DNA from 3 places in the Endozoicomonas sp. ALD040 genome. Region 1 is predicted to be linked to each of the others. Evidence: predicted binding sites of a transcription regulator. Region 1 holds the regulator's gene; each other region holds the start of a gene.

What was found. Region 1 encodes FNR, which switches genes on or off when oxygen is low (the NO sensors DNR and NnrR bind a similar motif). Its sites were predicted from a motif close to TTGATNTANATCAA; they were not measured.
Positions count from the first base shown of each region.
Region 2: the regulator FNR is predicted to act here: its motif matches at 5,732-5,745, upstream of ACOJUN_RS19770 (cytochrome ubiquinol oxidase subunit I).
Region 3: the regulator FNR is predicted to act here: its motif matches at 6,594-6,607, upstream of ACOJUN_RS05665 (OmpW/AlkL family protein).

Region 1 is NZ_CP184829.1:4,659,633-4,670,037, forward strand. It holds gene ACOJUN_RS17560 (AMP-binding protein) at 1-682, opposite strand, end outside; gene ACOJUN_RS17565 (SprT family zinc-dependent metalloprotease) at 1,034-1,546, opposite strand; gene ACOJUN_RS17570 (Yip1 family protein) at 1,690-2,301, opposite strand; gene ACOJUN_RS17575 (glucosaminidase domain-containing protein) at 2,735-3,568, shown strand; gene ttcA (tRNA 2-thiocytidine(32) synthetase TtcA) at 3,756-4,676, opposite strand; gene ACOJUN_RS17585 (TraR/DksA family transcriptional regulator) at 5,033-5,368, shown strand; gene ACOJUN_RS17590 (hypothetical protein) at 5,374-5,895, opposite strand; gene ACOJUN_RS17595 (adenine phosphoribosyltransferase) at 6,105-6,644, opposite strand; gene fnr (fumarate/nitrate reduction transcriptional regulator Fnr) at 6,679-7,437, opposite strand; gene ACOJUN_RS17605 (hypothetical protein) at 7,756-10,405, shown strand, end outside.
Region 2 is NZ_CP184829.1:5,472,019-5,482,423, reverse strand. It holds gene ACOJUN_RS19790 (UUP1 family membrane protein) at 1-135, shown strand, start outside; gene ACOJUN_RS19785 (alpha-L-glutamate ligase-like protein) at 139-1,107, shown strand; gene ACOJUN_RS19780 (diguanylate cyclase) at 1,323-3,515, shown strand; gene ACOJUN_RS19775 (hypothetical protein) at 3,603-5,504, shown strand; gene ACOJUN_RS19770 (cytochrome ubiquinol oxidase subunit I) at 6,003-7,577, shown strand; gene cydB (cytochrome d ubiquinol oxidase subunit II) at 7,590-8,723, shown strand; gene cydX (cytochrome bd-I oxidase subunit CydX) at 8,736-8,858, shown strand; gene ACOJUN_RS19755 (hypothetical protein) at 9,024-9,407, opposite strand; gene ACOJUN_RS19750 (IS1634 family transposase) at 9,438-10,405, shown strand, end outside.
Region 3 is NZ_CP184829.1:1,755,679-1,766,083, reverse strand. It holds gene ACOJUN_RS05685 (death domain-containing protein) at 1-2,212, opposite strand, end outside; gene ACOJUN_RS05680 (DUF2065 domain-containing protein) at 2,884-3,069, shown strand; gene ACOJUN_RS05675 (ATP phosphoribosyltransferase regulatory subunit) at 3,186-4,370, shown strand; gene ACOJUN_RS05670 (adenylosuccinate synthase) at 4,506-5,798, shown strand; gene ACOJUN_RS05665 (OmpW/AlkL family protein) at 5,844-6,515, opposite strand; gene rnr (ribonuclease R) at 7,078-9,609, shown strand; gene ACOJUN_RS05655 (addiction module antidote protein) at 9,656-9,919, opposite strand; gene trhA (PAQR family membrane homeostasis protein TrhA) at 10,037-10,405, shown strand, end outside.

The sequences.
Region 1 (10,405 bases):
TTGATGGGAGTTCAACAACGCATCGCTCAGTAATGTGGGCAAGGGGTAAATATGACATTACCCGTCTTTCTTGACCTGTTAAAAACTTCTCACCTCCAGCCATGGCCGAAGAAGCTACATTTCTCTGGCTGATCATGACGCCTTTGGCAAGGCCTGTACTGCCTGAGGTATAGATAATAGAAAATAGATCGTCGATATCCGGATTATGGAGTGTTTTTAGTGGCTCATAATTATTCAACCAGTCAAGCCACTGCTCTTTGCAATCAAGTGTAGGGTATGGAAATGAGATGCTGAGAAAGTCATCTGGCATTGCTTCTGAAAGGGCTTCAGTGCTGTCCAGTTTGCCAACAAAAATAGCCTTTGCATTACTGTGCTCAAGCACATATTTTATGTTGTCTGCCCCAGCTGTTGGGTATATCGGCACACTGATCAGGCCTGCCATCATGATGGCTAAATCAGCAATATACCATTCGGCTGAATTTTTGGCGATGATGGCGACTTTATCGCCCTTTGATATTCCATTGGATAAAAGACCTTGAGCGATCTTGCGGGCTTGCTCGTCAGCTTCCCCCCAAGTGTAAGAAGTCCATTGCCTGTTGTCAGGCTGATTAAGCCAGACCTTATCGGGATGCCTTGCAACGTTTAGCTGCATTTGTGCCAGGGGGGTTCTACGATTTTTCATATTATTATTTTTTCGTACATTCTTTGGTTGCTAACATTAGCTAACGGATGAACTCTAACTTGTACAATGGATAGATACAACAATTAAGTACTCAACCATACGAAATCATATTTTCTGACTTATTGTTCAGGCACTCGCGGCAACTGCTCCTGCGTTGCTCTAGCTCCTGCATCCATGCAGTCGTGATGCGTTGCAACTCTGGTCACATAGCTTGCTATGTTCCCGTTGTTGCGCCTTGCAGAGCACCTGTCCAATAAGCCAGAAATATTCGATTCCGTATGGCTGAGTACTTATTGTATTTTAAAAAATTTAACGATAATTGATCCGCAATTCCCCCTGAAGCACTGATCATCAAACGTTGATTTTCTCAACGAATTTCAAAGGTTCTCGACACTGGGCGCACAAATAGACTGCACCTCTTACGGCCCTGTTGTGGCGAATGGAACTGAGCGGGATGGTCTTTCCTGCACAGCTGCAACTGTATAGGAATGGTCTTTTGCTGGCATTGCTGGTGTTGTAGCTGTGGGTTCTCCGGGCCGGGAGTCTGAACACCTCTTGCATAATCAATTGCCACTCTCTGCCATGGGGGCGGATCTTTCCGCCAAACAGTTGGTGGGCAATGAGGTGTGCGACTTCATGACCCACGGTATGCTTCAGAAAATGTTCCTGGTTTTCTTTGAGCAGTTGTTTGTTCAGACGAAGCAGGTTTTTTTCGGTCCAGGCTTGTCCGGCCGTTTCGCCTCTTAAACTCAGACTGATCCGGGGGCGTGGAAATCGTTTAAGAAAATGCCGCTCGGCCAGGCAGTAAAGCTCACTGACCCGTAACTCAACGGTAGGCAAATAGGGGCATTGTATATTCGACATAAACAGGCTGACTTGGAAAACTCATGGGAGGATAGCAGAGGGATTGTATCTGTACAGTGGGTTTATTGGAATAATCAGGCAGGTTTCATCAAGGCATCGCTTCCAGATGATACAGCTTAATTCATCTGGCTTGGCGCTGAACTTCAGTAAACTTGAATGTATTCGGGGCTTACACCCATACCCCAGAAGATCACGGTAGTGATCATAATCGAGACCAGAACAACCAGCCCGATGCAAAGCACAGAACTGGCATAGACAAACCCCTGCTCCTTAGGTATCTGCATAAAGGTTGGCAAACCGGAATACAGAATCAGGGCTGAGCAGGTCATGGCGATAGTGCCAGCAACAATAGTCAGCCAGATAGAGGGATAAAGCCCGCACAGGCCCGCCAGAAAGAGTGGTAAAGCGGTATAACAGCTAAACGCAACACTCTGTGTCATGTTGGGTTTGCTGCCAAAGGTTTCTGCCATCCATTGGATGAATGCACCCATAACGGCAACGCCCGCCAGTATGGCCAGCCAGGCAAAAAATGCCATGAAAGCAGCACTGGTTTCCGTTAACTTGACGACCTGATCACTGCCCGGGACTGTCCAGCCGGTTCGAGTCGTCCCCAGATAAGTACAGACCGCTGGCAGGGCAGCCAGCCATATGACCTGACCCAGGTAAAGGCGAATAATGCCGGGAGGGTGCTCCCGAATATCGGTCCACTCTTCTTTCGGACGAAAGAGAAGCCCCCAAAAGTGACTTAATATCATGGTGCAACCTCCGTTATGGCTGTACCAGTAGCTGGTAATCCTTACGTTTTGCTAAGTTATCAGCTACAAAACAGCGGCTAATATGTTGTTATTATTCACTGTGACAGGCATCGGCTCTTCCTGTTCAACAGGATCGTTCGATAGCCTTGACTTCAGTGTTTACATATTTCTTATACGAAGTAAAGTAATATCGTCCCAATACAGGTTCTTTTATTGAATAATAGGGCAATTATTTCCTCGTTTATCAGTCTCATAAAGGCTTCGGCATGACTGTCTGGTTCAGTTCGCTGGTTTGGTGGATTGTGAGACTAAACGGTTAGTATCATAGAACTCCGGAATGATTACATGACTTCAGGCGAAGCCGTTTTTGTTAAAAAGTAGTGTCTAAATAGTTTCGTTTTTGCCGGACGGGCTCAGGAGAATGACATAGACCATGATGACTAGAATTGATCGTTTGTTTCTTTTACTGCTGGCAGGGCTCGTTGCTCTGGGAAGCGGGTACAACAGAGATTTTCAGCCTGTTAAAGAGCCCGCAATAGAACAGGTGCAAAAGGTCACCAGGGAGGAAGTCAAGGTTGAAAAAAAGGCTCAAAAGAATATTCCCGACTTTGCTGCCATTGAGGACGTCAATAAGAAGAAAAGTCAGTTCTTTGCCCACGTGAAGCAAATGGTTGATGAAGAGAATGAGCGTCTGGCGGGTATTCGTCAGGAAGTTAAGATGCTCAGGGAAAAATCGGCTCTGCATGAAAGCGAAGAAAAGTGGCTGTTGGACATGGCCCGAAAGTTCAGAGTGGATGAAGAGCTTAAAGTCAGTGATGCGCTTTATGACGACCTGCTGCACAGGGCGGACGAGATCCCGGTATCGCTTGCTCTGGTGCAGGCGGCTAACGAGTCGGCCTGGGGGACTTCAAGGTTTGCCGTTGAAGCCAACAACTACTTTGGCCAGTGGTGTTTTACTCCGGGCTGTGGTGTTGTTCCTGGTGAGCGTCCGGAAGGTGCGACCTACGAAGTCAGGAAGTTTTCTTCATTGGAGGCATCGGTACGGTCGTATATGCATAACCTCAATACCAGCCATCATTATGAGGGTTTGAGGGAGCTGCGTTCAAAAAGAAAATCCATGGGACACCCGGTTACCGGGCCGGTACTGGCACAGGGACTTTATGCCTATTCCTCCAGAGGTATTGATTATATAGAAGAGTTGGTATCCATGATTGAGAGTAATGATTTGTTGAAGTACGATCTGGAAAAGCCTCTAACGGGCCACTAGTCTGCCCAGAGCAATAGTGTAGCCATTGATTGCACTTATATTGCTGATGCCTCAGCAGCAGGCAGCACCCTCCGGTGAATACCGGAGGGGTTGGATAAAAGTAACGAGCCAGGGAAGGCGTGTTGCATCAGCAAGGTTCCTGGAGTGATTCAAGAACCTGGCCAAAGCAAAGCCAAGAGTGTGCGTGTCAGAGGTTAACAATATTCACAATGGAAGCTTGTTCAGGCTTTTCCTCTTCATCGTTTTCATCCCTGAAGGACAGAGGTACATCCACCGGGTCAAACGCAGTGTCTCCATCTTTAACAGGCTGACCATCCGCCGTCAGATTGTTGAAATCAAACAGTGAGCTGTCTGCCAGATGGGAGGGCGCTACGTTCCTCAGAGCTCTGAACATGCTCTCCATTCTGCCGGGGAAGCGTTTGTCCCACTCGGTGAACATAGCCTTGATTGCCTCCCTCTGAAGGTTTTCCTGAGAGCCGCAGAGATTGCAGGGAATAATCGGGAATGCCTTAAACTCGGAAAAACGGACAATATCCTTTTCACGGCAGAAGGCAAGAGGACGGATTACCGTGTGCTGACCGTCGTCACTGACCAGTTTGGGCGGCATGGCTTTCATCTTGCCGCCATAGAACATGTTCAGGAACAGGGTTTCCAGAATATCATCCCGATGATGGCCCAGGGCAATCTTGGTGACTTTCAGTTCGCTGGCCGTGCGGTAGAGGATGCCTCGGCGCAGCCGAGAGCAGAGTGCGCATGTGGTTTTGCCTTCAGGCACCTTCTCTTTGACGATGGAGTAGGTATCTTCCTCAACAACGCGGTACTCAATACCCAGGGTTTCCAGATAATCAGGCAGTACATGTTCAGGAAAGCCAGGCTGTTTCTGATCAAGGTTGACTGCGATAAGGTCAAAATTGACCGGCGCATAAGTCTTCAGGTTCAGCAGAATATCCAGCAGGGTATAGCTGTCCTTACCCCCGGACAGACAGACCATGATGCGGTCGCCGTCCTCAACCATGTTGTATTCGGCGATGGCCCGACCTACCTCTCGTCTCAGGCGTTTCTGTAGTTTGTTGAAGTGGGTTTTTGCGCTTTTTGTTTGGCTCTGCATTTTGGTTCTGTCTTGTCTCTGAAAGTACCCAACTTCATTTAAGGCCCTTAGAGGGGGCGGTTAAACCGGGTGACTTACTGCTCTGGATAATGGTGAAACGGGCAAGATCCCGAAAATTCACAACATTATAATCAAAGGTTTCACGATAGGCATCAGGGATAATGACAGCAGCAGCTATAAGTACCTAACCAATTAGTTACCTCCCGAACTCACAGGGCTGACGGCTGCTATTGTGAATGAGCTGTCGAAATATGGTTAAGTGAAGCTATGCTTATCTAATGGACAAAATGCGCAGGGACACAGGTTCCAGTCGTTTATACACAGAATAATCGTGGACATTTATTCAGGGGACTTCCATGGCTGATTACGAGAAACTGAGAGTCTGGTTATTATCTCGCAGAGACGAGTTGAATATCCGGCTCGGAAACATCAATAAAGATATGACTCGCAGAGCCAATGCCGATTGGTCGGAGCAGGCGCAGGAGAGGGAAAATGATGAGGTTATTGATCAGCTGGGTAATGATGCCCGGGCTGAACTTAATCTGATAAACAAAGCATTGGATCGTATGAATCATGATGATTACGGCTTCTGTACCGGCTGCGGTGACAAGATAGTTGAAGCCCGTCTGGCAGCTATGCCTTACGCCGATCTTTGCATCAAATGTGCAGAAAAGCGGGATCGTGCCAGCTGACAGCGTTAGGGAGTCTTCAGACTCTCTGACACTGACTCTTCCATAGAATTCGTTATTAAAGCCTTGTAACTGTCCACAAAGCTCTCAATGGGGCCGGGGTGGTGACGGTGGTAGTAATTATGCCAAAGCTTACCCAAGGCATAGACGTCATCGTGGGGCACCTTGTGGATTGGCTTATCGATTCGATAATAAATCATCCAGGCAATGGCGGTAGCGTAAGAGAGATTGGTCGCTAATTCCAGATGCGGATGAGCCAGAAATTCTCTCTGGCTGGCCAGTCCCCGGATCAAACTGGAAAGGTCGGATTTCTTCGCCAGATAATGGTCCCAGATATTGCGATGCATTCTGGGCGAGATTTGAAAAATTCCCAGAGCCTGATGGTGTTCCTGTTTAAGATGAAAACCCAGTCCGGATTCTCTGGCAGCTGTTCCCAGCAGCAGATTTTCTGCCGTAGGACTCCACATTTTTAAATGCTTCAGGGTCGGGCGAACAACGTAGTGGCGCAGCTCCTTTGCACAAATACCCATCGGGATTTCCTTTGTCTTAGAGCATTATTTTCATTATTCAGATTATCGTAGCACTCAGAAAATTCTTAAGTACAGCATAATTTAACCAGGGCATACTTCGGGTGTGAAAACCACAGCAGCCCCTGATAGTCATTTTCCGATAAAACTGAATACCTGAAAGTTGCGAAGGCGTTGAAAGGCGTGGGGTGCCGGGAAAGAAAAGAAGGAGACTACTCCCCTTCAAATTCACACAGTGAGAAGACAGGAATTCCTGCTTCATTTAGTATCTTTGAACCACCAAGGTCTGGAAGATCCATAATGGCAGCTGCTTCCAGAATTTGTCCGCCCAGTTGTCTGACCAGTTGACCGGCCGCAAGCAAAGTGCCACCTGTAGCAATCAGGTCGTCAACCAGAATGACTTTATCGCCTTTCTTAATAGTGTCTGCATGAACTTCAAGCGTTGCCTTCCCGTACTCAAGTTCATAATCCTGAGCGACAGTATTGTAGGGCAGCTTTCCCTTTTTTCTAAACAGGATCAGTGGTTTGTTCAGGGCATATGACAATGCAGAGCCTATCAGGAAGCCCCGCGCATCAAGAGCGCCGATCCGGTCAAACTCAACATCCATATAGCGATGAATGAGGCTGTCCATGACCGACCGCCAGGCTTTGGGGTTCTCGAAAAGAGTGGTCACATCCCGAAACTGAATGCCGGGCTTTGGCCAGTCAGAAACGGTTCTAATCTGTGCTTTCAGATAAGCTTCGTCAACGATCATATCTTTCCCTTAATGTCCGTTCCTGGTGCGCTTATGCGGAGGAGATAATCTGTTCCAAACCGACAGACTTTCCACCCGCCAGGGAGCATAATTGAATCGGGTCACGGATTTCAATTTCTTTGCCCACTGCGAAGATCAGATCGTTTTTCTGGAACCGGGTAAATACCCGGCTAACGGTTTCTACAGCCAGTCCCAGGTAATTGCCCATTTCATTGCGGGACATGGACAGGCGGAATGACTGGGATGAGAAGCCTCTGCGACGAAAACGACTGGCCAGGTTGATCAGGAAGGTCGCAATTCTTTCATCAGCGTTTTTCTTGGACAATAGCATCATCATCTGCTGATCTTCACGAATCTTCTTACTCATCAGGCGCATCATATGACGACGCAACTCCGGGAATCGGTCGGATAGCGTTTCCAGCTGGTCAAAGGGGATTTCACAGATCATGGTGGTTTCCATGGCCTGAGCAGAGACCGGGTAGACGTCAGTATCGAGACCACTCAGGCCCAATATCTCACTGGGAAGATAGAAAGACGTAATCTGTTCCTCACCTTCATTGGTGGCGGTATAAGTTTTTAAGGCCCCGGAACGGACAGCGAAGACGCTGGTAAACCGGTCTCCTTCCAGGAACAGGTGTTCCCCCTTCTTGAGAGGGCGGCTTCGCTTGATGATGCGATCAAGCTGGTCAATGTCTTGTAGATTCAATGCCAGAGGTAGGCAGAGGGAGCTAAGACTGCAGTCTCTGCAGGCCACATGGCCAGGTTGTCGTACATTGGGCTTTGACGTCATTGAGTGGCCTCAAAGTCGTATTGGCGAAATCGCTGACGATTCTATTGAAAATGCTACCAAAGTGTAAGTCTGTGCTTTCCGAGACTAAAGCGTAATTCCTTCATACTTAAGGCTTTTTCGGAAAATCCTTACTGGGTTGCGATAAGTCCGCACTAAAAAAATGTTGTACTTGATCAGTTGCCTGGCAGTTAAGTCATTGAGCTTGATGAGAAGGCTGTGAACGCTATCAATACCTATGATGCAAGAAAGATGTTCTTCAGCGCCAATGTGTCGATAACTGTACTGAATACAATTTCGTAAATCAGGGAGATTTACGCCATGAGTCTGCTCAGCTCAGTGACAGGGATTCTGTTTACTCCAACCGTGCAAGTGGCTGAACCTCGAACCTTTGAGGAACTCGTTGCCGCTGAGGATTTGACGTTCAATGATCTTTCACCACAGGAAAAGCAAATCCTGATGGCCAGAAAGGGTGAGCTGACAATTGAGGAACTCAGGGCATTAAAGCTCGAAGAGGCCGAGTGTGCTGAGCTTGAAGAGGCGCATCGTATCCGGCTTCAAAAAAGTGCGATCTGGGATGGCCGCAGAATTGCTGTCACGATAGCCAAGGGAACCGGGGTTCTGGTCGTCGGTGCTTTTGCCGCCGGGGCCGCTTCTGTATCGGTGCCTGTTGCTGCCGGACTGGCTGTATGTTCAGGGGTGGGCTACCTGTTTTATCTGCGGACCCATTCAGGCGAGCTGGAAACACGTTCAAAGCAACTGACTGATTTTGTCATTACCCATGCACAACCCCAGAGAATCATTCGGGAACAGCTGGAGCTAAGAGAGTCTGAGCGTGCAGAGGCTCTGGATAGAAGGCTCCGTGAGGCAGAAGACGCGCTGAAGTTGGAGAAACAGCGAAAAGCAGAGTTGGCCGACCAGCTGCTCCCGGGAAAAGCGGATCTGGCATCAGGGCAAGAACACTTTAAACAAATGCAACATAGAATCGAAAAACTCAGGGCTGCGGAGAAACAGCAAAAAGAGTTGGCTGGTGAGTTGAAAACACTGACTGAGCAGCACAGGAAAGTTGATCGTGAGATGGTGGAAGTGCTTGATGAAGTTGAACAACTGAGTGAGGCGCTCAGGAACAGGCAAGGCAGTGACAAGGGAAGAGATCGCCAGCAGTTAAAACAACAGGATTTGAGGTTACAAGAGACACTTCAGCTTTTTCAGGAAAAGGTCGAGGCGCTTGAAGATGAAGCACGGATTCTGACTGAAACCATTAAAGAAAAAGATATTGAGTTTGAAAGGCTGAATCGGCAGAAAAACCATCAGACTACTGACATTCAGGCACTGATTTTGCAAAAGAAAGCCGTTGAGCGAGACACCATTAAACCATTGCAAAGAAGACTCAGGGCAGCCGAGCGGATGCTGATGGAGGCAGGAGCCGATCAGCAGGCTATTCAAAACCAGCTGTTTCAAACCCAGCAGACAGTTCGATCTCTGGAAACGGAGGTAAAGACGGTTTCTGATGAGGCGGTTACCCAAAAGCTTGATTTGGAGAGGGCTACTGAGAAGGCACTGTTCCTGGAGTCTCAGCTGAGTTCTGCCATTCAGCATAAAGACAAAACCTATAAGGACTACCTGATTGTCATTGATGAACTTAATGCTGTTCGTATGCAGCTTGAAAGCAGTCAGATGTTACAGCATGAGCTGGAGAATCAGCTGGAGAAGGATAAGGCGGCTCAACGCATTCAGGAAAGGCAACTGAGGTCAGATCTGGAACAATTGCAAAAAGAGAAGGCCGGGTTGATCAATAACTCAGCAAAGGTCGCTTCCGAGAATCAGTTTTATCGGGAGCAGATTGATCTGCTCACCCGGGAAGAGCAGATGGTCAGAGCCCGTTGGGTAGAAGCCCATAAGTCGACTCAGCGTCTCAAGGATGTTGAAAAAGAACTGCAGGCTCAGGGGGAACTGCTCCAGGAAACCAGAGTTCAGTTGCAACATGAGGCTTGTTCCAGAAAAGTGCTGACAGCAGAGCTCAATGGTTTTAAGCAACGGGAAGCAGCCGCTGCTAAAGAAAAAGGTTTGCTGGAGGTGCAGATCCAGCATCTCAGGGAACAGGAAAAGACCGATCGGGATGCGCTCGTCTTGACAGAGCGTCAGCTTGAAGAGAAAAAGAATGAGCTTAAATTGTTGCAGGAAAGTTATACCGGCCTTAAGGAGAATATCAGTCAGGGTGAGCTTTCGAATCAACAGCTCAGAGCCGAACTGGACCGGGTGAGACTAGAGGTGCTGGTTAGAGATAGAGAGATCAGGGAAGTTCGCGACCTTTTACAGAAAACAGAAAGTGTTCTGGAAAGCTCTGAGCAGAAGGCATTTGACCTGAATGCAGAGTATGAGTCTCTGCGCAGCCAGGCCATAGAGGGGACTGTGGTCAGCGCTATGGATCACGTGGATCAACTGACCAGTGATTCGCTGAATAGCAAAAACCACTCAAGAAAGGTTGAGGAGCAAAAGCATAACCTGGAGCTCCAGTTTCAGGCGCTGAGCAGTATGAATAAGCAGCTGCTCGAAGAAGTCACTCAGTTTAATAATAAACGAGGTCAGAAAAAAAGAAGAGTCTGGCAACAGCAAATCAGGCAGGCCAAATCTGAAGCTGAGCAGAGTCAGCTTCTTGCCAGAAAATTACAGCAGGACCTGATCAGCAAAAACGACTCAGTTCATGAAATGAGTGAGAGACTTAAGCAAGTTGAAGAGGCGTTCGCTCAGGTCTCGGAGCAGTTAAATGCCACAAAGCAGGAAGCGAGTGCTGTATCCGTTCAGCTGCAGTCAACCAAGATAGAGTCCGAAGAGCGAAGGCTAAAGCTCAAAGAATTGGAAGACTCCGGGGCTAAACTGCAATTCAGACTGGATTCCCTGACCAACGAGCTTGAGCTGCTCAGGTCAAAACCCGAAGGCATTGATAAAGAAGCTCATCAACGAGTCGTGG
Region 2 (10,405 bases), 810 kb from region 1:
CCACTGGTTGAGCACCTGACCTATAACTTTCCGGAGTTGCTATTGACCGTTCTGGGTCTGACCCTCATGCTGGGTCAATACACCGGTTACCGTCTGTTGGAACTTCGTCGCTTCAAGCCTCTGGTTGGAGGTTAACCCATGGAGTTCATCAAACGATTTTTTCGCAGTTTTGCCAGTCCATCCAGCCTCCACGAGGCCGGGATTCTCAGCATGAACATGCGGAACCTCGATTATGTTATCAAATATAATCCCCGCAAACTGCTACCTCAGGTGGACGATAAGCTCACTACCAAAAGGATGGCAGAAAAAGCCAATGTAGACGTCCCTGAACTGCTGGGTGTTGTCGAATACCAGCACGACATTAAAGATCTGGGTACCCTGCTTGAAGAACACAACAGTTTCGTGATCAAGCCCGCCCAGGGCAGTGGCGGTAAAGGCATTCTGGTCATCGTGGGTCGCGACGGTCCACGTTATGTAAAAGCCAGCGGCGACACTCTGGAATTTGAAGACATCAACCGACATGTTTCCAACATTCTGGGTGGCCTTTACAGTCTCGGAGGCAAAAGTGATGTAGCCATGATCGAGAGCCTGATCGTGGCAGACCCGGTATTTAATGATTACAGCTTTGAAGGTGTGCCGGACATTCGTATGATTGTTTTCCGGGGCTTTCCGGTGATGGGCATGCTGCGTCTGGCCACCCGGGCTTCTGATGGTAAAGCCAACCTTCACCAGGGAGCCGTTGGAGTGGGTCTGGACATTGCCTCTGGCAAAAGCCTCAGAGCCGTCCAGTTTGATCTGCCGATTGACAGGCACCCTGACACGGGTCACAGCTTTGAAAAACTGGCAGTACCTCACTGGGACAAACTGCTCAAGTTGACATCAGCCTGTTATGACATGACAGGATTGGGTTATCTGGGCGTGGACATTGTCCTGGATGAGAGGGATGGTCCACTGATCCTTGAACTCAATGCCCGACCCGGCCTGGCTATCCAGATCGCCAATGACTGCGGCATCCAGCCCCGTCTGGAGCTGATTGAGTCTCTGCCCAACTGGACTATGCCTATTAACGAGAAAGTCACTTTTTCTAAAGAGCACTTTGCAATGTAATTTCCACTACATCAGGACTCGACGTCCTGATGTACACTCGTTGCACCAGTGACAAGCAACGTCAGTCGAAGTTAAATTAGTGACGAATCCGCTCTGCCACCTTGGCCTGCACACCTTGTCTGTGTCACAATCATTTACAGGGTAAATAGATTTAACAGACGACCCTTTGAAGGAAGAGTGAAAAGCTGTCAATTCGTCATGGAGGACTGCCTGAATTGCGGGTTCTATTGACCTTCTCAACCTGTTCGCAAAGAGCAGTCATTTTCATCAGGGCTCTGGTGCTTCTGCTGATCTTTTTTGTCAGCCAGGCTACCCACGGGACTTCCGTTGCAGAATCTTCACCGTCTGGACCGGTTAAACTGGTCAGCTTCCTGACTTCGGTTCCTGCTCCGGAAGCGATCCTGAGCGGAAAACAGCCCGGCACCAGTGATCGCTGGTACAAACTCCGCCTGACATTGAATCATTCTCTTAATTCAGACTGGTTGTTGGTATTCAGAAGGACTCCCCACAAGAAACTTGATGTCTTCACACCTTCTGAAAAGGGTTATCGGATCACTTCATTGGGTATTGGCAGTCAAAGCCGCAAGTCAGACCCAAGAGTTCTGAAACTCCGGCTACCTGGGAACAAAACCCACGACATTTATATACGTGTGGACAGCTCAGAACCAAACAGGTTGAACCCTCACCTTTGGCCACAATCACTCTACATGCTGGATGAATACAAAAATCAGGCCTTGTCAGCTTCACTGCTGGCACTGCTTCTGCTCTTTCTGATCGTTACAGCGGCTGTAATGATCTACACCCGGCACCCTTCCTACCTGTTGCTTACTGCACACCTGCTGGCCACCACGACGCTGATCGTATTTTACCAAGGCGACATTTTCTGGATAATTAACGGGTCCTGGGACCCCGAATTCTGGGTGCTGATCATGACGGTCATCAGCCTTGTCTCGGCCCTGGGCTGTTACAAGAACCTCGGTTTGCTGGCACTCTATAATCCCAAAACAGACAGACTTATGCTCTGGCTTAGCTGCCTGTCGGTCGGACTGGTTCTCAGCTTCTTCGCCACAGAGAAAACCCTGCTTCTCAATGCGGCATTTTTAATGATCGCAGTGTCCGCAGTCCTGCTCATTGCCAGCCTTCTGACTATTTTTTCGCAGGGTGTCAGACCCGCCAAACTGGCGTTACCGGTCATGCTCACACTGTTCTTTGCCCTATTTAGCAGCTGGGCCTCAAAAGAGTGGCCCAGAGTCATTCCCAGTCAGGCCGAACTGGCATTAATTGCTCTCCAATCCATGCTAATTAACGGTCTTTACTGGATTAACCGCAAACACAAGAATCGCCAGGCTATCTCTATCAATCTGGTTAACAGCCAATTTGATAAACGACGAGTCTTTGATTCAGCCCTTCGCAAACATCTTCAGGCACCCAGCAATGCACTAATGGATGAAAAGACCATTCGACAGCGTATTCTGGCAACTCTGGATGCGATAATACCCGATACACCCTCTATGATACTGATTAAGAATAAAGACCAGTGGGATGTCAGCAGCCATTACCCTAAAGCAGCCCAGATTCTAACAAACAGTATTGACAGTATTGAAGATGAGCTGATGAACATCATTACCTCGGAACAAAAGCACCATATCCGGCTTGAAGATCGAAACGGCGTTAAATACTGGATATTTCTGCTTCACAGTGAAGAAAACCACCATAGTCTGCTGGTGGTCTCACCGGGAAGCCAACCCAACAGACCTTTGAAGTGGCAACAGATAACCGACATCAGCAACCATGCGCGAACCCTGTTTCAGGCCAATCAGCAGACTCGATTCTGGAAACTGCAGGCCAGCCTTGATTCACTGACGGGTCTTCTGAATCGGAGAGCTTTTGTCAATGAGGCTTCAGAACTGCTTCACCGCCCTGATTCCGCAAAGTCCCAATCCTGTCTGATTTTCATAGATATCGATGATTTCAAACAGATCAATGATCGTTTCGGTCACCCGGCGGGTGACAAGGTTCTCTCTGACCTTGCCTGTCAACTAAGGAAAGATCTTCGTCAAGAGGACCTGATTGCCCGCTATGGCGGCGAAGAATTTGTTGTTCTCCTGCCCAACACAGATGCTGTCAGGGGCGTAAAGATCGCTGAGCGACTCAGGAACTCGGCATTACTCTACAAGGGAGGTCCTGTTCCCCTGAGCCTCAGCCTGGGCATTGCTGCCACCGGTCCGCAGACCGACACTCTCGACAAAATACTTAAAGAGGCAGACGACGCTTTATACCAGGCCAAGCATCTGGGTAAGAACAGAGTCTGTCGGGCACCTTCCTGTGCAGATATTCGACTATCGGTTGGTGAACCAGACAAAGTTGGACAGCCTGCGCGAGAAGAGATTACAAAACGCTTATCCTGAAACGTAAATCTACATATACTACACCGTCACACTGAGGCTTTAGAATATAGTACTCATCTCCTACCGAAAAAAACGTAATATACGACAATGACCGCTCTTTTCAGTCGCTGGAGACGGCAACGGAATGACGCAGACCTGCAGCTTGAAGAACGAAATTTAAGCTGGCTGGAGAAAGTGGCACGCGCTCCTCACCAGGAGCCCTGGAGTGTCACCATACTGCAGTACGCCTGGACTGCCGGTCCGGTCACACTTCTGGCCGCCTTTGCAGGCTACTATATTGGTTACGGCACCATGATGCCTTTGGACAAAACCCTGTATTTTGTTGGCTATTCTATTGTTGCCATTGGTCTGGGTCTGTTCACCAAGCTAATTTACGACGTTACCCACGGCCGACGGATCAATCAAGACAAAAACAACCTGCTCAGCATCATCGACCGAATTCCCGAAATCATTTACATGGTGCGTGATCTGACCCAACGTAATATGACCGAAGATGCACGTCGCATCCACTCTGCCGGTATTCTCTTGCAAAAGTTCGATCTTGGTCCGGAATGGATATCAACAGCCATCGAAGATATTACGGGTGACCCCGATCTGGCCCGCAAGGCCGAACAGATTGAAATATTTCGCAGGGCTGGCCTTTATCACAGAATGCATGACATTGTTCACGAAGTCTCCGATGACACAGAGCGTTATCAAAACGAACTCAAAGAACTTCACCCACGCATAGCCAAAGCGCTCAAAAACAGGTTAAGCGGGATCGTGGCCAGACCCCATGAAGGGCAACCCAGGGAGCCTCTGTTTATTGAGCGGATTCTCACTGCCAGCGAGCGAGATAATGAAGAATTGATGACCCTTCACGATGTCGAGGAAATACTCATATTATGCTTCGAGCTGATTTGCGGGCGCAAAATTTCCTGGCTGAAAATTGAGTATACCGGTCGCTGGGATCTGGCCAAGGCTTTGGACAGGCTCGAGGAAGAACGCAATGATTTCCGGATCAGCCGGGCCAGGGTGTACTCACGCCTCAAGGCTCTGGCAACCTGGCTCCATAATGTTGATATCCAGAATGACATTATTACCGATCACGGCCTGAGCCCCCGGAATTTGCTGGCGGCAGTCAGGGAGTCACTCGACACTCTCAGTTTGCAGGTTCGCCAGGCCAGGGACCTGACCCATAAAACCGGCAAACACGTTAAGGCCCTGAACATAAAACGCAAACAACTCGATAAAGCCATTCAACTCTACAATGAAGCTCACCGCGCCTACCTGAAACAGGGACGGGACAGCGACAAACTCAAACGCGCCCTGAAGTACTGGCAAAAACTCTCCACACTCCATCAGCACAACCCTGAAGAGAACTTAAAACGCAGCCTGACTATTTCAGAGCAGAGTATCGAACTGGACGATGACACCAGAATGGAGGTTGCCAACCGTCTGGAAGCGTTTTCAAAGGAAACCCGCTTGAGAAAAGATAGCCATCGAGTCCACTCCCTGTCGCCTGCACGGAGATACCTGACAGAAACACGTGCCAGGGAGGTGGCCATCGAGGTGGCAACTATTCTAGACCCCTACATACATCTTCATGACCCACAGATTCAGAGGGCTATTGAGAGTTCCAATGCTTCCAGCCTGGCTTTTCTTGAGCCCGGTATGAGCGCCAGGACCAAGGCAGCGCTGGGAGAAGCTTTGGCCGCAGATGTTGATAAAAACCTCTCGGCCAGTGCCGAGAAACTGGCCCAGAACCTGATCCGTTACTATCGCGTCCCCCTGAGTGAGAGAACCATTAACTTCCTGGTACACACCTATCAGGCCGATTTGAAACGATTACAGTTCATTGCCCAGTTCGAGAGCCCTATGAGCGCTCGCTATTCACGGGATAATATTTCGCCCATCGAAGTTCCCCCTGCCAGTAACAAATGGCACATTGACTTATACAACGCCAATAAAGTCATCAGCAAATACAGCTCTGCCAGAAGCCATGGCTGAGTCACCTCTCAGCCCATCCTGATAACAATCAACCGAGCAAATATTTTCTATATGCCAATCAGAAATACTGATAGACAGATATTACATCCATCAGCATTCCTTATAGCCAAAAATCCACTTTACATTTCGAATGTTTCGTTTTTACACAGTGATTTATTCTTTATATTCAAACAAAAAACATTTATATCCCTAAAAAAAACCTGGATAACAATATATTTTAAACATTTTTGATGAAGATCAAACTTTGCGTCCTACTGTAGTTCATATATGTAACAAATCCGAGTAACATGTCCACAAATCTGTTTAACCAGCCACAGATTGATCCAGACCCATCTAAAACTCGTATATACCGGCGCACCGGCCACATACATGCATTTAGCATGTATCTATTATCCAGAATGCGCGGTAACTGCAGCACAAAAAGGACCTCTGTGGCAGCATGCATTTTCTGATTTTCAGTACGGATTTGATTTAACACTGTCATAAACGAGGAGCACCATGATTACAGACGAAATCATCGACCTGTCGCGATTCCAGTTCGCGATGACAGCACTCTATCACTTCCTCTTTGTGCCGCTGACCCTGGGCATGACCTTCATTCTGGCGATCATGGAGTCGGTTTATGTTATGACCGGCAAACAAGTCTATCGGGATATGACCAAATTCTGGGGTAAATTGTTCGGTATTAACTTTGCACTCGGCGTTGCTACCGGCCTCACCATGGAATTTCAGTTCGGAACCAACTGGTCATACTACTCCCATTATGTTGGTGACATTTTTGGTGCTCCACTGGCCATTGAAGCCCTGATGGCCTTCTTCCTCGAATCAACGTTTGTCGGCATGTTCTTCTTCGGCTGGGACCGACTCAGTAAAGTTCAGCATCTGGCTTGTACCTGGCTCATGGCTATAGGTACTAACCTATCGGCCATGTGGATACTGATTGCTAACGCCTGGATGCAGAACCCGGTAGGTGCAGAGTTCAATTATGAAACCATGCGCATGGAAATGACCAACTTTGCTGACCTGATTCTGAACCCTGTAGCCCAGGTGAAATTTATTCATACGGTTTCTGCCGGTTATACAACAGGTGCCATCTTTGTACTGTCTATCAGTGCCTGGTACATGCTTAAAGGCCGTGATATAGGTTTCGCTCGTCGTTCATTTGCGGTGGCCGCAGGCTTTGGTCTGGCATCCATCCTCTCTACGCTTCTGCTTGGCGATGAATCCGGTTATGAACTGGGTGACGTACAGCAGGTCAAGCTGGCAGCGATCGAGGCCGAGTGGGACACCGAACCTGCACCGGCCGCTTTTACTGTTTTTGGACTCCCCAACCAGGAAGAGCAGAAAACAGATTACGCGATCAAAATCCCTTACGTCATGGGCATAATCGCAACCCGCTCAACAAACACAGAAGTACTGGGTATCAAAGATCTGATCGACGACAAGATTCAGAGAATCAACAATGGTATCAAAGCCTACGAACTGCTTGAAAAACTTAAAAATGGTGAAGATACACCCGACAATCGTCGCGAGTTTGATAAAGTCGTGGATGACCTGGGCTATGGCTTGTTGCTCAGCCGCTATACCGACGACATTCGAAGCGCGACACCCCAAATGGTTCGGCAGGCTGCAGAAGAGGCTATTCCGACCGTGTGGCCACTGTTTTTCTCTTTCAGAATCATGGTAGGTCTCGGTGTTGTGATGCTCCTGCTGCTTGTAACCGCCTTCTACAAGACGGCCCGCAGAACTGAGTACAATAGTCCAAAATTCCTCAAACTCTGTTTCTATGCGTTGCCACTGCCATTCATTGCCAGTGAAATGGGATGGTTCGTTGCTGAGTTTGGTCGTCAACCCTGGTCGATCTCAGGCATTCTGCCTACCTATCTGTCTGCTTCTACCCGGACAGAAGCTGACCTCTGGCTCAGCATCATTGGTTTTACTGCGCTCTACAGTATCTGCATCATTATCGAAATTTACCTGATCGTTAAATATGCCCGCAAAGGCCCTAGCAGCCTGCACACTGGCCGCTACCACTTTGAACGCAATCGTACCGACGATATGGCTCAGGCATAAAAGGAGGCCCTTATGGACTACGAAGTTCTCAAATTCATCTGGTGGGTTCTGATCGGAGTCCTGTTCATTGGCTTTGCCATAATGGACGGGTACGATCTGGGGACCGCCAACCTGCTGCCTTTCATGAGCAAAACTGACGAAGAACGTCGTATCATGATCAATGCCGTCGCCCCTCACTGGGACGGCAACCAGGTTTGGCTGATCACTTCAGGTGGCGCACTGTTTGCGGCGTGGCCTATCGTTTATGCCACAGCTTTCTCTGGCTTCTACTGGGCCATGCTGCTGGTTCTGTTCGCACTGATTGTCCGTCCGCTGGCCTTTGATTATCGCTCCAAGGTTAAACCCGAGCAGACAAAGTACTGTGACTGGGGTCTCTTTATCAGCGGCATCGTACCTTCTCTGGTATTCGGCGTAGCCTTTGGCAACCTGTTCCTGGGCTTTGGTTTTAATCTGGATGACACAATGCGCTCCAGTTTTACTCAGGGTTTCTTCTCATTGTTGAACCCCTTTGCCCTTCTTTGTGGTGTTGTCAGTGTCTCTATGCTAACCATGCAGGGATCTGTATGGCAAAGCATGCGCTCTGGTAGCCCAATCAAAGAGCGTGCGACCATTGTCGCCCGCATCTCTGCCCTTGCGACCATTGTCACCTTTGCACTCGCGGGTGTCTGGGTAGCTAACCTGCCCGGCTTTGAGGTCGTCAGCGGTCTGGTTATGAATGGCGAAGCCAACCCTCTGATCAAAACAGTTCACATAGCTGACGCAGGCATCTGGTTGGCTAATTACACCAAGTACCCGGTTATGCTGATTGCACCGGTCATGGGTTTTGCTGGCGCCATTGGTGTCTTCCTTCTGGCCAACAGCCGTCTGCACGGCCTGGCCTTTACCTGCAGTTCAATCACCCAGGCAGGCATTATCATGACAGCCGGCTTCTCACTGTTTCCATTTATTCTGCCGTCCAGCACCCACCCTAACGTTAGCCTGACACTGTGGGATGCAACGTCCAGTTACCTGACGCTGGGAATTATGACAGTGGTTGCCATGATATTTGTTCCCATCATTCTGGGATACACCATCTGGTGTTTCTACAAATTGTGGGGTCGTATGACAGCAGAACACCTTAACGAAAACACCCACTCACTTTACTAAGGAGGGCAGACTATGTGGTATTTTGCCTGGATTCTGGGCGTACTCCTTGCGTGTGCCTTTGGTATCATCAATGTCATGTGGTATGAGTTTCATGATATGGGATTTGATAATGATATCAATGATTTAGATGACTAGGGCAGGTGTTTGGGAGTAAAATTTTGTTACTCCCAAGCTCATTTTTTGTTCCCGAACATGCTCAATAAGAAGCAACAATTCCGAATCGTGCCTTGTGGCAAGATTTAGTTGCTCAGGAAGAAAACGCCACTCTACAGCAAAAAAGCAGTGAGTGGCGTTTTAGTTTCAGTGCAGCAGCCAGTCCCTGGTCAAAGCGAACAGAGAAGATTTCAGCTGATACAACTGCTCAATCATCAGGCTTTTTGGGAACAGCTCTTCTGGTAGCTGAATACTGATCCCCAGCCCCATAACATCTATCCCTGAGTACTCACAACGTTTCACCAGGTCAACCACCGCATCATAGTGGTCAATATCCGGTGCTCCATCAGTAATCATCAGAATCAAGCGCCTTTCGGCATTTGATAGACAAGTCTGATGCACTGCATACCACAACCCTGTGACCATGGGGGTTGAGTCATGGCTGTCCAGAGCAGAGAGTGTTCCTGCAATTCGTAGATTGGACCTGCCTTTCACCACCCCGATTGATATTTGCCTAAAATCTGTTGTCAAAGAAATAAACAGACATTCAGGTGCACCAACATGCCTCAAGCTCAATACCAGTCTAAGAACCTCAACCACCTTGGCTTGGTTGCCGCTATGTGTCGGGAGTTAAAGATAGCCGAATACATTGCTGCCCGTATCACAAATGACTCCGATGTTCGTAATGTCACTATTGGACAAGCTGTAGTCGCAATGATCATCAATGGCTTGGGCTTTACGGGGCAAACTCTGTACATGCTCCCTGAGTTTTTTGAGGATAAGCCGATTGACCGCCTTATCGGGGAAGGTATACAGGCCGAACACTTGAACGACAAGGTACTTGGTCGGGCTCTCGACAGTTTGTACGACGCTGGTGTTAGCGACTTGTATCTCAATCTGGCCGTCAAGGTCGTCAATCATCTGAAACTTCCTTGCAAGGCATTAAATCTGGATGGCACCAGCTTTCATGTGGATGGAGTCTATAACAGTCATGACAATCCAGACGACTTAAATTGTATTCATATCTGCCAAGGTTACAGCCGTGACCACCGGCCTGACCTGAATCAGGTAGTCTTGCAGTTAATGACTGAAAATCAGGCGGGCATCCCTGTGTTTATGGCCCCTGCCAGCGGTAATGTAAACGACAAAACCTGTTTTCAGGAAATTATCAAAAATCATCTGTCATGTTTTAAGGCCGCTTTGAATAGCCGCTATCTGGTTGCTGATGCTGCCATGTATGTTGCAGAAACCCTTCAGTTGCTTGATGAGCAAAAGCAGCTGTTTATCTCCCGGGTGCCCCTGAACATCAAGGAGGCAAAGGAGCTGGTCTGCAAAGCGCCAACCGTGTCGCTGGTGCCTGTTGAAGGCTATGAAGATTACTACTCAGCTGAAGTGCCTTCCTGCTACGGAGGGGTTCAGCAACGATGGTTCCTGTTTCTCAACAAAAAGCGCGGGCTTAGTGAACGGAAAACATTGACCCGAAAGATGCAAAAGCAGTCACTGAAAGAGGCCCGTGATCTGGAGAAGCT
Region 3 (10,405 bases), 2.9 Mb from region 1:
TAGATGGAGTAATAAAGGCGTGTTGTCCAAAACCCCAGGGGATAATATCTAGCTGACCATCCCTATAATTCGGAAAGCCAAAACTATAATCCTTAAACAGTTCTCTGGATAACTCGCCTAAATATCTGAATGTGTCATAGTTCGAAGGAACCGTTTTCTCTGCCAGTAAATCACTGGTTTGTTTAAATACTTGATAAATAAAATTCATTAATTCTTTTTTCTTTTGGCTATCTACTTGTGAATATACGAGATTATATAACTCGTTATATGTCGCAAGATGATTGCCTATAAGCTCACTGGCTAATTTGTTTTCTGTGAATTGATCCAAAAAGGCCTGGGTCTCAAATATGTCCCGGTGACGGGCCAGTGTCTTAACAATTCTTGCTATTTCAACATGCTTGTCGATTCCATGATTCTTGGCCAGTACACCGACCTGTAGAATCAAGTTACCAGCAGATATCGAACCTCTGGAAAATTTAACCCAGTACTTGTGAAATTTTTCCAGAGTCTCTTTATGCTGTAAAATATTTTCAGTTAGAAGGTTATAAAGTTCATACTTTTTGTAGAAATGGCTGGAGTGAAAAATATCCGACTCTCGTCTTTCATAGACCAGTTCACCGAGCCATCGTGTTAGTCTGATCGCTGAGGTATCAACCCACTCTGCCACGGCTACCGGTATTTCCTTACTTGTTACAATAGGAGGCGGTTCGCTGAGACCCCGCTCAAATGCAACCATGCCAGCATTAGCGCAGTCGAAGCACATATTGTTAAAGACTACAGGTTTTTGTCTCTGACAATTTTGGCAATACACGTTGTTGGGTGCCCCGCCGGAACCATCGTCTTCCCCATTTCCGCTTTCACCGAAGAGGCGTCGATTATGATGACTGTAGGCCTCCTGAGATTGCCTGTAGGAGGGAGGTTTCAGATCAACTCTGGCATCTTTTGCAGCGGTTTCAGTACCTTTCGGGCAACTTATCCCCGTTGGACAGCTGCCCGGAAATACTGAAACACTAATTAATTGCTTAGGGCTTAAAATGAACTCTTGTTCTGTATAAACACGATAGTCTTCTGTCTGTTCCGGGTTGTTGCTCTGGTAATGATCAAATGCTGCTTCCGGATTATCCGGATTCCTGAGCAATGCCATAAAAAGTCGCGGATTCCGCTCAAGGTTTGCACCCTTTATCTTATTCCACAGATGTTGTGAAATAAGGATGGTCTGCTCATTCCAGCCACGCTTGATTTTGAGAACAATCCGGGTATCCCAAACTCGTTTCTTAACAGCCTGACCGTTAGTGTCGGGGAGACGCACCAGGACCATTCTACTGACCAGTTCACTCATCAGTTCAAAAGAGTAAAGGGGAGCCATACCACCTCCCGGCCTTTTTTTAAATAAATCGTCTGAATCATCGCCGCCACCAAAACCGCCACCGCCGGAGTTTGTGTATAGCTCGCTGTTATCTGCGGTCTCAGGGGTTTGAGGTACTACAGAAGGCGCATTGAAACGGCTGGTATCGTCAGGATTATTGAACCCGTTTTCCGGAACCTGAGGGTTACGGAAAAAAATATCGACAAATGATAGCTTTTTATTGTCGGAAGTATTGTTACCAGAAGTGTTGCCACCGGAAGGTGACGGTAGACCGGTGCTTTGTGAAAAAATACCACTACACTCTGGTTGTATACGCCATGCATTATTGTCTTGAACCGACAGGACCAACGAGGCTTTACCAGCCGGTAAACGCCATCTGGCTAAATATTCATGTTGCCAGCCACCACTGTCTGGTGTCAGTTCGACCACTCTCATTCCTCCGGCCTGAATATCAGGCATACCCTGCCCTGTTAAAGCCTCTGTAATTACTGGTGGGGAGGGAAAATTTCCTGCGGATAACGAGGGAGGGGTTCTGAAACAAAAATGAAAGATATCGCCTGCTTTGCTATTCAGGCGGATATAAAGCTGATTTTTTTCCAGTTCAATTGTCTTGCCTTTATCATCAGCAGTTTTAAGATCGTAAACAAGGTGAAGAGACGGATTGTTCTCTATAAACGACATTTTATTAATAAATTCTGTTGTCTTCGGGGATTTGAAGGAGTCCCCCCATCCCGCCCAGCTCAATAGATCGGAAACAGCAGAACTATGACCGGAGACCGGCAAAATGACCGACAGAGCGAATAACAGAAACAGGCGAGCCATAGTGAGAAATCTTTTTACTTTCATAATTGAATTTGCCCATAGATTTTTATTGTTGAGGCATAACAATAGACCCTAAATCTGAAGCTGTATTATTTATCTCCCATCTGTTCATGTTCAACGTGCCAGCTCAGAAGAATTGCACGGGAAGACATAAACGGTAATTTCACGTTTTTTGTGTTTTTCAAAATCGAAGCTATCCTGTTTCATGGCTTAAGAATTTTGGGAATGAAGAAAAGATACAGAGGCGATCTATTCTGATCGCAGGCGACTGATTATGCTTCTCTTGCGCAGGTAGAGTTGTAGTTGCGAGTCCTGTCTGCTGATAGAGCCTGTCGTTCAAAGCTGTCGTTTATCAATTATTGGCAATTTTGTTAACATATTTGTCGGCGTCGGGGATACAAAAATGGCAATGCGCCATCCAGAATCAGCGGTAGAGTGAGGGCCTTGATTGAGTTTCATTATATCCGGATGATCGCTTCCCAACGGACAGGCTCACAAAAAGCGGGTTGCGATCTCTGACGATGAAGAAATGAAACAGTGCTTTTGCTCTTGCCGGTTGATCAGAGACTGATAAATTATCGACTACTGGTCGTGAAGTCTGCTTCAGCCAGTGGTATGATACCGCAAACCGGGTTCTGCCCGGTTTTTTTGTGGACCTGTCCGGACTAAAAGCTTTGGGGAGTCATCCTGTGGATATGTTGCAACATCTGGGCATAGCCTTGAGTCTGATGCTGGTTCTGGAAGGCGTCTTGCCTTTTTTGTATCCCCAGCGCTGGCGCAATATGGTCACAAAGTTGTCAGAGATTGATAACCGGCAGCTGCGCATGGCAGGTTTTGGCAGCATGTTGGTAGGACTCATAATTCTGAGTATGCTCACGTAAAAGCGGAATAGTTTATCGCTCCAGGAGCCTGTCAGGCTTGAGTTGTCCGCCTCAGGACAGCCTTTAGTCCAACAGACTTCTGGCACAGTGGTAAAAGCGAAAAAAAGAGGGCTGTTATGACCGTCGCAGATCGCTGGTTATTGCCAGATGGCATTGAGGAAATTCTTGCTCCACGAGCACGTCAGGCAGAAATGCTTCGTCGTGAGATGCTGGATTTATTCGATTGCTGGGGCTACGAGCTGGTGATTCCTCCTCATCTGGAGTTCATGGAGTCACTGACAGCTGGTCTGGGCCGCGATCTGGAGTTGCAGACGTTTAAAGTAACAGATCAACTCACGGGTAGAACGATGGGGTTAAGGGCGGATACCACGCCAGCTGTTGCCAGAATTGACGCCCACACCCTGAAAGCAAAAGGGCCGGTTCGACTTTGCTACGCGAGCAGCGTGTTTCACACTCGTTCAGCGTCGTTGGGAGCCACAAGGTCGCCCATTCAGCTGGGTGCCGAACTTTATGGTCATGGCGGCGTCGAGAGTGATATTGAAGTCATTTCCCTGATGCTGGAAACACTGGCAGCGATCGGTATTGAGTCTGTGAACCTCGATCTGGGTCATGTGCGGATCTATCGTTCACTGGTGGAGTATGCCGGACTGAGTGAACAGCAGGAGCAGAAACTGTTTGATGCTCTGCAAAGAAAAGCGGTGTGTGAAGTATCTGAACTGCTGGCCAGCTGGCAAATCTGTTCGGGCACCGCAAAGATGTTTAAAGCGCTGACATCCCTGACAGGTCATGCCAGTGTCATCAATGATGCCCGTGCGGTACTGAAGGACGCGCCTGAGGCTGTTTTCGAAGCGCTCGACCAGCTGGAAGTGATTGCCGGCAAGGTCGCTGAGCTTTACCCGTCAGCTAACCTCTACCTCGATATGGGTGAGTTGCGCGGTTATAACTATCATACAGGCGTCGTGTTTGCTGCGTATGTTCCCGGAAAGGGACAGGCGATCGCCAAAGGCGGTCGATACGACGGCATTGGGCGGATCTTTGGCAGAGCCCGCCCTGCTACCGGTTTCAGTACAGACCTGAAGACGTTAATTGAGCTGAAGAGCCTTCCGGGTCTGAAAACGGATGCCAGTGACGAACGAATGACGATATTTGCCCCTGTTGCTGCAGATCCTGCTGTTGTAAAGAAACTGCGTCGCCAGGGACAACGGGTAGTTTACCAACTGCCTGAACAAGAGACAGACGCTGCAGGCACGGGTTGCGACCGGCAGCTGGTCTGCCGTGACGGAGAGTGGGTTGTAGAATAACCCGGAAGTCTGATCGAAATTGATTTCAGTTAAACTTCTCCGGCCTGTCACAGATGCATGAGAGTCGGTTCAGAAAATGTTTTGAACTGAACTTTGTCATGTCTGTTTATTTTAGAAAGTAAGAGACCGTTTACCATGGGTAAGACTGTTGTCGTACTCGGCACTCAATGGGGTGACGAAGGTAAGGGCAAAATCGTTGACCTGCTGACTGAGCAGGCAAAAGCGGTTGTGCGTTTCCAGGGCGGCCATAATGCCGGCCATACATTGGTGACCGACGGTGAAAAAACCGTTCTGCACCTGATTCCTTCCGGTATTCTGCGCGAAGGCGTTGTATGCTACATCGGTAATGGCGTAGTTCTGTCTCCTGAAGCTCTGCTGAAAGAGATTCACAAGCTGGAAGAAGGTGGCGTTCCTGTTCGTGAACGTCTGCGAATCAGCCCGTCCTGCCCGCTGATTCTTCCTTATCACATTGCCCTGGACCAGGCCCGTGAATTGGCACGAGGCAAGGACAAAATCGGTACCACCGGTCGTGGTATTGGCCCTGCCTACGAAGACAAAGTAGCTCGCCGTGGACTGCGTGTTGCCGATCTTCTGCATCCTGAGCGTTTTGCCCAGAAACTGAAAGAAGTCATGGAGTACCATAACTTTGCTCTGGAGCACTACTACAAGGCTGATACAGTAGATTTTCAGAAGACTCTGGATGAAGCACTGGCCATGGGTGAACAGATCAAACCTATGATTGAGCGTGTGACCGACAAGGTTCATGAGCACCATGGCAAGGGGGAGAACATTCTGTTTGAGGGGGCTCAGGGCTCTCTGCTGGATATTGATCACGGTACCTACCCATTCGTCACTTCGTCCAACACCACAGCCGGTGGTGTTTCTACCGGCAGTGGTTTTGGCCCTCTCTATCTGGACTACGTTCTGGGTATTACCAAGGCTTACACGACTCGTGTCGGTTCTGGTCCTTTCCCGACCGAGCTGTTTGACGATGTGGGTATGCACCTGGCCAGGAAAGGCAATGAGTTTGGTGCGACCACTGGACGTCCCCGTCGTTGTGGCTGGTTTGACGCTGTGGCTCTGCGTCAGTCTGTTCAGATCAACTCCGTATCCGGTCTCTGTCTGACCAAGCTGGATGTTCTGGATGGCCTGCAAACGATCAAGATCTGTACCGGCTACAAGAATGCCCGGGGTGAGTCCATTACGACCCCTGTGGATGCGGAAGAGTACGAAGCAATTCAACCGGTGTATGAAGAAGTGCCCGGCTGGAGTGAGTCTACATTTGGTGCCAGGAGCCTGAATGATCTGCCGGAAAATGCCCGCGCCTACATCCGCCGTCTGGAAGAAGTGGTGGGAACACCTGTCCATATCGTTTCTACCGGCCCGGATCGTGTAGAAACCATTATTCTGGAACAGCCTTTCGGCTGATCCAGTCCCCCGCCGGATTTACTGGCGGCGGGGGCTTCTTCGCCATCAGAACCTGTAAGAAACACCGGCCATGTAAACCAGTGGGTCCAGTTCTGCGTCCAGCTTGTAGCGGTCTCCAGAGTCGTCCCTGAACTTCGCTGTGGTATTGATGTCCATATACCATACAGCAGCATTCACGGCCCAATGCTCGTTCAGTTGATAGTCAAAGCCCAGTTGTCCACTCAGGCCCAATGAACTGTCCAGTTCCAGATCGCTGTAGATATCACTGGCGGAGCCTTTGAAATCTTCACTGAAGAAAACGGTGTAGTTCAAACCAAGTCCCAGGTAAGGCTGGAACCTGGCGTTTTTGTCCATCGGGTAGTATTGCAGGCTCAAAGTCGGTGGTAAGTGTTTAACTTCGGCAAAATCTCCCAATCCTGCCAGATCACCTTTTCCTTTCAGAGTGTGTTTGAACGGTGTCGCTGCCAGCAGCTCAACACCAAACTTATCCGACAGCATGTAGGTAAAGGAGAGTCCCAGCTGGGTGTCATTGTTGACGTCAACTGTTGCGTTCTTGTCCTCATCCCCGTTGACTTCCAACCCCCCGCTGTCAACATCCGTCTGAACACTGGCTACTCCGCCCCGGAAAATAAAATCTCCGGCCTCATAAGCCTGGGCAGAGGTAGCAGAAACAGCAATAGCTGCAGCAATGGTGAGTGAGAGAACGTTTCTGTTCATGGTGGTCCCTTGCATGTGGTTGCAAAAAAGTTTCTTTGTTAACTATTAACAGTTTAATTAATTGCTTGTCGTACAATATTGATCTGAATCAATGCATAGCCGTGTCTGCCAACGCATATACGGTAGGAATTCTGTTGAAAGTGTGGGCATACTAAGCAAAGATGCGCGCTAGGAGCCTGACCGAGAATAGCGCCCGTAGCGAGGACGGCAGAAAATTGAGGATGAAAATTCGGTTTTGTGAGGAGAATAGCGAGCTATTTGACGAACAAAAGCGGATTTTCAGACCAATTTGCTGCCGCCGCAGTAGGGCAGACTATTCTCGGTCAGGCTCCTAGCAGTCTGTCGGACTTAAGCGTCCGTAGCGAGGATTGCAAGAAATTGAGGATAAAAATCTCTGTTTCTGAGGAGAATAGCGAGCTATTTGACGAAGAAACAGGGATTTTTAGACCAATTTATTGCAACCGCAGTAGGACAGTCTTAAGTCCGACAGGCTGCTAGTTACCCGGAGTAGGGTTACACTGCATACAGACATTATGTGATCACAGAGAGGTTAATAAACTCTATGCCCAAAAAAGGGTGGAAAGAACTGGACTCCCAGGCTGCTGATGAAGCAGCTCGCTACGACAACCCGATTCCCAGTCGTCTTTTTATTATGGAGACTCTGGAAAAGAGAGGGGCTCCGGCAAGCCATAAGTTACTGTGCCGTGAGTTGGGTGTAACTCTGCCTGAGCAGCAGGAAGCTTTGTTATTCCGCCTTAAAGCTATGATTCGTGATGGTCAGCTACTGGAAACCCGCAAGGGAACCTACGGTCTGTTGAGTAAAATGGATCTGATCAAAGGGCGTATTCAGGGTAATAAGGACGGCTATGGATTCCTGATTCCTGATGAGGGCGGCGAAGATTACTACCTCTCATGGCGTGAAATGCGCAAGGCTTTTGATGGTGATCGTGCGGTCATTCGTGAAACCGGAGTGGACCGCAGAGGACGACTTGAAGGTCAGATTGTTGAAGTCATAGAGCGTAATACCACCCAGTTGGTGGGTCGCTTTTACATAGAAAACGACAATGCTTTTGTCGTACCGGAAAACTCCAGAATTGGTCGCGAAATTCTCATCAAGCCGGGCCCTTTGATGCCCAGCCATGGGCAGTATGTTCTGGTTGAAATCCTTGAGCAGCCTGGCCGACGTGTTCAGCCGTTGGGCCTGATCAAAGAAGTGTTGGGTGAACGACAAGATGCCGGAATGGAAGTGGACGTTGCATTACGCACCCATGACATTCCTCATGAGTGGCCTCCTGAAGTGGAAGAGCAGGTGGCCCGGTTCAAGCCGGAAGTGGCTGAGCGGGACAAAAAGCACCGTGTTGATCTGAGAGAGACGCCTTTCGTTACCATTGATGGCGAAGATGCCCGTGACTTTGATGATGCAGTCTACTGTGAACCCAAAAAAAGCGGCGGCTGGCGTTTATTTGTAGCCATTGCTGATGTTTCCCATTACGTGAAGCCCGGAACAGCACTGGACAAAGAAGCCTATAACAGGGGCACTTCTGTCTACTTCCCGGGACATGTTATTCCCATGTTGCCGGAAGTATTGTCAAACGGGCTCTGCTCTCTGAATCCTGAAGTGGATCGTCTGGCCATGCTGTGCGAAATGACCATCAGTGGCAATGGAAAAATTTCCGGTTACAAGTTCTACGAGGGTCTGATCCGCTCCCATGCCCGTCTGACTTATACCCAGGTTTGGGAAATGCTATCAAAGCCACTCAGTGATGAGGGCAAGGCTTTACGTCGCGAACGAAAAGCGGTTCTTCCCCATGTAGAAGAACTCTATAACCTGTTCAAGGTTCTGAAAAGTATTCGTTCTGACCGTGGCACTATTGATTTTGAAACGGTAGAAACACAGATCGTTTTCGGTCGTAACCGAAAAATCGAAAAGATTGTCCCTGCTGTCCGCAATGACGCGCACAAACTGATTGAAGAATGCATGCTTTGCGCCAATGTCTGTGCGGCCAAATTCCTTCAGAAACACAAGATTCCCGGGCTCTATCGCGTGCATGAAGGGCCTACTATGGAGAAGCGGCTCAATCTGAACAGCTTTATTGCCAGTCTTGGCTTATCGCTGCCTGCTGGCAAGCTGAAGCCCGCTCACTTTCAGGCTTTGTTGGCATCGGTTAAAGATCGCCCCGATTACAATGTGATCCAGACAGTGGTCCTGCGTTCTATGAGTCAGGCCGTGTACACTTCGGATAATCAGGGGCACTTCGGACTGGCTTTTGACGAATATGCGCACTTCACTTCGCCGATTCGTCGTTATCCTGATCTGCTGGTGCACAGGGCTATCCGTCATATTATTCGTTCTTCTGTTGAAACCCGGCATGTTGTTCGCGTGGGTGCCAGAGAGATGAATAAAAAGACCATTTATCCCTATGATGGCAGTGAAGTGCTGGCCATGGGAGAGCACTGTTCTGCGACAGAACGCCGGGCAGACGAAGCTACACGGGATGCTATGGATTGGCTGAAGTGCGAGTACATGCAGCAGCATATCGGACAGACGTATTCCGGTGTCATTTCGTCCGTTACAGGCTTTGGCCTGTTTGTCGCCCTGGATGATATTTATGTAGAAGGTCTGGTACACGTCACTAGCCTTCCGGATGATTATTATCATTACGACGCTGTTCATCATCGTATGGTGGGTGAAAGAACCGGCAGAAGTTATCGATTAGGTGATGATATCGAAGTCATGGTGGCCAGCGTCAATCTGGATGACCAGAAAATTGATTTCGAATTATCCACAGGTACTGCGCAGAGACCTTCACGTTCCCGCAAATCGCGAAAAAGCCCCTCAAAAGGTGGCAAGCCATTAACCAGTGTGGCCAAGAGTCGGGCCGCAAAAAGAGCTTTACTGGATGCAGCAAAGTCTGAAGAATCGGGCAAGAAAACTACAGGTAAAAAGAAAAAACCCACTCGCAAGCAAAAAACCAGGGCTAAAAGTACCGGCAAGAAGTCCGGTAAATCCTCAGCCGGTAAGAAGCCAGAAACGAATAAAAAGTCGTCTGCAAAACCGGCCGACAGACAGCCGAGAAAGAGAAAGGCTAAGTGATTTGAAAGCGGTCAGGCGGCAATTTCCAATTTGACGCCTAATGATTTCAGCAATCGGTGAACAGTATCCATCGAGGCTGGACTTTGCCGTTAAATGTTTTATAAAGGCTCTCACGATTCAGGCCGGTTTGCTCTGCTAACTGAGCAATGCCCTTATGTCTGACTACATGACCCAGAGCCGTAATGAAAACAGCCGGATCATTATCGAGAGAGGCCTCAGTCAGGAACCAGGGAATGTCTTCATCGGTTAGGGCATTCTCAACCATATCGTAGCCGCCAAATCCCGCGCTTCCAGATTTTTTGATCAGCAAGTTGATCTTTCTTTGTAATCTGCTCTGACATTAACCAGAATCTTGAGTATTATCCGGGCTCAATAGCCTATTCCGAGTGTTAAGATGTCAGTCAACACCGACACAGGAAACAACCTCATGGCCAGATATAGCCTGGCTGAAGAGATTGCAAACAGTATCTCCCACGGTCTGGGCGCTCTGCTCAGTGTGGCCGGTTTGACCCTTTTGGTAACCTATGCTGCCGAACAGCATGATGTCTGGCGCATTGTCAGCTTCAGTATCTATGGGGCAACGCTAATACTGCTCTTTCTCTCTTCCACGCTCTATCACAGTATCCAGCATGAGAACACCAAGAAGGTTTTCAAGCTGCTGGATCATTGTTCCATCTACCTTCTGATCGCCGGAACCTATACCCCGTTCTTACTGGTCAGCATGAGGGGAACATTGGGCTGGATCATGTTTGCCATTATCTGGCTGTTGGCTATTGCGGGCATTGTTTTTAAAGTC